DNA from 2 places in the Actinocorallia libanotica genome. Region 1 is predicted to be linked to the other one. Evidence: predicted binding sites of a transcription regulator. Region 1 holds the regulator's gene; the other holds the start of a gene.
What was found. The regulator HspR, encoded in region 1, represses chaperone genes until heat shock. The targets are predictions, from matches to a motif close to ANTTGAGTCNNNNNGACTCAANT.
Positions count from the first base shown of each region.

Region 2: the regulator HspR is predicted to act here: its motif matches at 1,141-1,163, upstream of lon (endopeptidase La).

Region 1 covers NZ_BAAAHH010000008.1:74,477-76,926, forward strand. The annotation lists gene clpB (ATP-dependent chaperone ClpB) at 1-1,014, opposite strand, end outside; gene ABD140_RS12520 (heat shock protein transcriptional repressor HspR) at 1,017-1,448, opposite strand; gene dnaJ (molecular chaperone DnaJ) at 1,448-2,450, opposite strand, start outside.
Region 2 covers NZ_BAAAHH010000003.1:267,987-270,436, forward strand. The annotation lists gene ABD140_RS06490 (helix-turn-helix transcriptional regulator) at 1-724, shown strand, start outside; gene ABD140_RS06495 (hypothetical protein) at 817-1,059, opposite strand; gene lon (endopeptidase La) at 1,183-2,450, shown strand, end outside.

The DNA.
Region 1 (2,450 bases):
CACCAGCACCTGCTGGAAGCGCCGCTCCAGCGCCGGGTCCTTCTCGATGCGCTCGCGGTACTCGTCGAGGGTGGTCGCGCCGATCATGCGCAGCTCGCCGCGGGCCAGCATGGGCTTGAGCATGTTGCCCGCGTCCATCGCGCCCTCGGCCGCGCCCGCCCCGACCATGGTGTGCAGCTCGTCGATGAAGGTGATGATCTGGCCTTCGGACTGCTTGATCTCGTTGAGGACGGCCTTGAGCCGCTCCTCGAACTCGCCGCGGAACTTCGCGCCCGCCACCATCGCCGACAGGTCGAGGGCGATCAGCCGCTTGTCGCGCAGCGACTCGGGCACGTCGCCCGCGACGATCCGCTGCGCCAGCCCCTCGACGACGGCCGTCTTGCCGACGCCGGGCTCGCCGATGAGCACCGGGTTGTTCTTGGTGCGCCGCGACAGCACCTGGACGGTGCGCCGGATCTCGGCGTCGCGGCCGATCACCGGGTCGAGTTTGCCCTCCCGCGCGCTGGCGGTGAGGTCGACGCCGAACTTCTCCAGCGACTGGTAGGTGTCCTCGGGGTTCTCGCTGGTGACCCGGGCGTGCCCGCGCACCTTCTCGAAGGCGTCGAGCAGCGCGTCGGGCGTGGCGCCCTGCTCGCGCAGCAGCGTGGCGGACTGCCCGCCGTCGGTGGCCAGGCCCACCAGCAGGTGCTCGGTCGAGACGTACTCGTCCTGGAGCTGCCGGGCCCGTGACGCCGCGGTGTTGAGCGCCGCCAGCAGCGGGCGCGAGCTCTGCGGCGCGGCGACCGTCGAGCCCTTGGCCTTGGGCAGCTGCTCCAGCAGCTCCTCGGTGCGGCGGCGGACGACGGCCGGATCGGCGCCGACCGCCTCCAGCAGCGGCACGGTCGTGCCGTCCTGCTGGGCCAGCAGGGCGGCGAGCAGGTGTGCGGGCTCCACCTGCGGGCTGCCCTCCGAGGCGGCCCGGCGCACGGCGACGGAGACCGCCTCCTGGCTCTTGTTCGTCAGTTTGTAGTCCATCTTCAGCCCCCGGATTCCTGCTGCCGCCAGATGACGACCCCGGCCTGCCTGATCGGCACGAGGTCTCCGCCGCGGCTCTCCCCGCGCAGCTGGGCCAGCCGCGCCGCCACGGCTCGGGTGGATTCGAGTTCGTTGCCGAGCTCCTCGACCATCCGCCGCAACCGCTTCATCTCCGCGTGGAGTTCTTCGTTGGCGTTCTGGAGTTCGAGGATCTTCTGGATGCCCGCGAGGTTGACGCCCTCCTCCTGGGAGAGGCGCTGGATCTCGCGCAGCATGACGATGTCGCGCATGGAGTAGCGTCGACCGCGGCCGGACGTGCGGCCGGGCGACACCAGCCCCATCCGGTCGTAGGTGCGCAGCGTCTGCGGGTGGAGCCCCGACAGCTGCGCCGCGATCGAGATGACGTAGACAGGGGTGTCGTCAGGAAGGTTCACTACCCCTCCTTGGCTTGTCTCACGAGGTCGTCCCGCAACTCCTCACCGCGGTGGCTCCGGGCGAAGCGCTCCAGCGCGTCGCGTTCGTCATCGCTGAGCTTCTGCGGGACCTGCACCTCCACGGTGGCGAGGAGGTCGCCCTTGGTGCCGTCGCGGCGGGTCGCCCCGCGGCCCCTCACCCGGAAGGTGCGCCCGTTCGGGGTGCCCTCCGGGATGCGCAGTTTCACCGGCTGGCCGCCGTGCACCGGCACGAGGATCTCGCCGCCGAGCGTGGCCTCCGGGAACGTCACCGGCACGGTGACCGTCAGGTTGTCGCCCTCGCGGCCGAACACCGGATGCGGGGTGACCTTGAGCTTGACCAGGAGGTCGCCGTACTGGCCGCCGTTCTCGCCGGGCGCGCCCTTGCCCTTGAGCCGGATGGTCTGGCCGTTCTTGACGCCGGCCGGGACCCTGGCCTGGATGGTGCGGGTGCTCATGGCCCGTCCGCTGCCCCGGCAGGTGCCGCAGGGGTCGTCGACGACCATGCCGCGCCCGTGGCACCGGCTGCACGGCTCGGCGAACCCGAAGCCGCCCATGTTGCGGGTCTCCTGGCCGGTGCCCTCGCAGTGCGGGCAGACCTTCGGCAGCGTCCCGGCCTTGGCGCCGGTGCCCCGGCACGTCGGGCACGGGGCCTCGGAGGACAGCCGCAGCGGGACCGTGATGCCTTCGAGCGACTCGGAGAACGTCAGCGTCACCTCGGACTCGATGTCCTGGCCGCGGCGGGTCCGCTTGCCCGCGGTGGTCGACCCGGCGCCCCGGGCGCCGCGGCCGAACAGCCCGCCGAAGATGTCGCCGAGCCCGCCGGGGCCGGCTCCGCCGCCCGCGCCGGCGCTGCCGAAGAGGTCGTTCAGGTCGAAGCCCTGCGGGCCGCCCCCCGGGCCGCGCCGGAAGGCGCCGCCCCCGTAGGAGCGGATCTCGTCGTACTCCTTGCGGCGCTTGTCGTCGGACAGGACGTCGTAGGCC
Region 2 (2,450 bases), on a different contig from region 1:
CGTGGCCATCGCCGTGGGGCTGCGTACCGCGGCCTCCCACCCCGTGGACGGCATCGAGGAGGCGTCGGTACGCGCGCTCGCCAAGCTGGAGCAGGTCCTCCCGCCGCGCTTGAGGCACCGCGTCAACACGCTGGGAGCCGCCACTGTCTCCGTGCTCGGCAACGGTGAATCCAGCATGGATCCGGAGATCCTGGCGGTGCTCGCCAGCGCCACGGCCGCCCAGGAGCGTCTGCGGTTCGCCTACGAGGCGGCCGACGGCACCCGCACCAGGCGCCTGGTCGAACCGTGCCGCCTCGTGGCCTCCGGCCGCCGCTGGTACCTGCTGGCCTACGACAACGACCGCGACGACTGGCGTGTCTTCCGCACCGACCGCATCGGCGAACCCCGCCCCACCGGCGTCCGGGTTCCGTCACGCGTACCCCCGGGCGAGGACGCCGCCGCGTTCGTCACCCGCAAGCTGTACTCCTCGGCGCCCACCTACGAGGTCGTGGCGACCCTCCGCCTTTCCGCGACGGAGGCATCCCGGAAGCTCGGCCTCCCCGCCGACGCCTTCCACCGCATCGACGACCGCACCTGCCGCCTGCACGGCCCCTCCGACACCTTGGAATGGCTGGCGGCGAGACTGCTCGTCCTCGGCTGCCCCTTCGAGGTCCACGACCCCCCGGAACTCCGCGCCTACCTCGTCGACCTGGCCGCCCGCGCGACCCGCGCGGCAACCTCATGAGGGACGGAAGCCGCCCCAGGGCGGAGTTCGGCGGGATGGAATCGCCGCGGTGGAGCAGCCGCTCAGGAGCAGGGCGAAGCCCTTACAGGTGATCACGCCCGGTCCGCCGTCTCACCCGGATGGGCGGCGAGCCAGGCGTCCAGATCGTCATGGTCCGAAAGGGGGACGCCTGGGAGGGGAGCCCGCTGGATCAGGACGTGGACCGGTCCGTGGTCCGTGGACAGCCGCCAGCGCTCGCCTTGGTCCATCTCGTGGTCGCAGAAGCGCCGGAGCAGGCCGATGAGGAGACGTGACTCGTGGTCCGACAGGGGACCGTCCGCCGGGGGGACGCTCATGGAGATCACTGTAGGTCCGTCGGGAATCGGGGGCGATCGCTGTGAGCGAACAGCGGGAAGGAATGAAACCTCGCTCTGGGTTCTTGAGTGCTAGTGACTCAAGAAACGTGACTGGGGAGTGGAATGAGCGAGAAGCTGACGGTGCCCGTGCTGCCGCTGGACGACGCGGTCGTGCTGCCCGGCATGGTGGTTCCGCTGGAGCTGGGCGACGGGGAGGTCCGGGCGGCGATCGAGGCCGCGCGGGCGGCGGGCGGGGGCGGGAAGCCCCGGGTGCTGCTGGTGCCCCGCAGCGACGGGAGGTATCCGGCGATCGGCGTGCTCGGCGTGGTGGAGCAGGAGGGGCGGCTGCCCGGCGGGGAGCAGGGGGCCGTGGTCAGGGCCGTTTCCCGGGTGCGGATCGGCACCGGGACGACCGGGCCGGGCGCGGCGTTGTGGGTCGAGGGGACCGTCGTGGAGATCCCCGAGGCCGCCGGCGCGGAGAAGCCCGCCAAGGAGTACAAGGGGCTGGTCCAGGCGATCCTGCAGCACCGGGGTTCCTGGCAGCTGGTGGACATCATCCAGCAGATCGACGACCCCTCGGTCCTGGCCGACCAGGCCGGGTACGCGCCGTACCTCACGGTCGAGCAGAAGATCCAGCTGCTGGAGACCGTCGACGTGCTGGAGCGGCTCGACCTCGTGATCGGCTGGGCCCGCGACCACCTGGCGGAGCTGGACGTCGCCGAGACCATCCGCAAGGACGTCCAGGAGGGCATCGACAGGCAGCAGCGCGAGTTCCTGCTCAAGCAGCAGCTGCGGGCCGTCCGCAAGGAGCTCTCCGAGCTCAACGGCGACGCCGATGGCGACGGCGAGGAGGAGGACTACCGGGCCCGCATCGAGGCCGCGGACCTTCCGGAGAAGGTGGAGAAGGCGGCGCTCAAGGAGGTCGACAAGCTCGAACGCTCCAGCGAGGCCTCACCCGAGGGCGGCTGGATCCGCACGTGGCTCGACACCGTCCTGGAAATGCCGTGGAACGAGCGTACGGAAGACGCCTACGACATCGCGGGCGCGCGTGAGGTCCTGGACGCCGACCACGCGGGACTCGACGACGTGAAGGAACGCATCATCGAGTACCTGGCCGTGCGCAAGCAGCGCGCCGAGCGCGGCCTTGGAGCCGTCGGAGGCCGCCGTTCCGGTGCCGTGCTGGCCCTCGCGGGCCCGCCCGGAGTCGGCAAGACGTCGCTGGGCGAGTCCGTCGCCCGCGCGATGGGGCGTTCGTTCGTGCGCGTGGCGCTCGGCGGCGTGCGCGACGAGGCCGAGATCCGCGGCCACCGGCGCACGTACGTGGGCGCGCTGCCCGGCCGGATCGTCCGCGCGATCAAGGAGGCCGGCTCGATGAACCCGGTCGTCCTGCT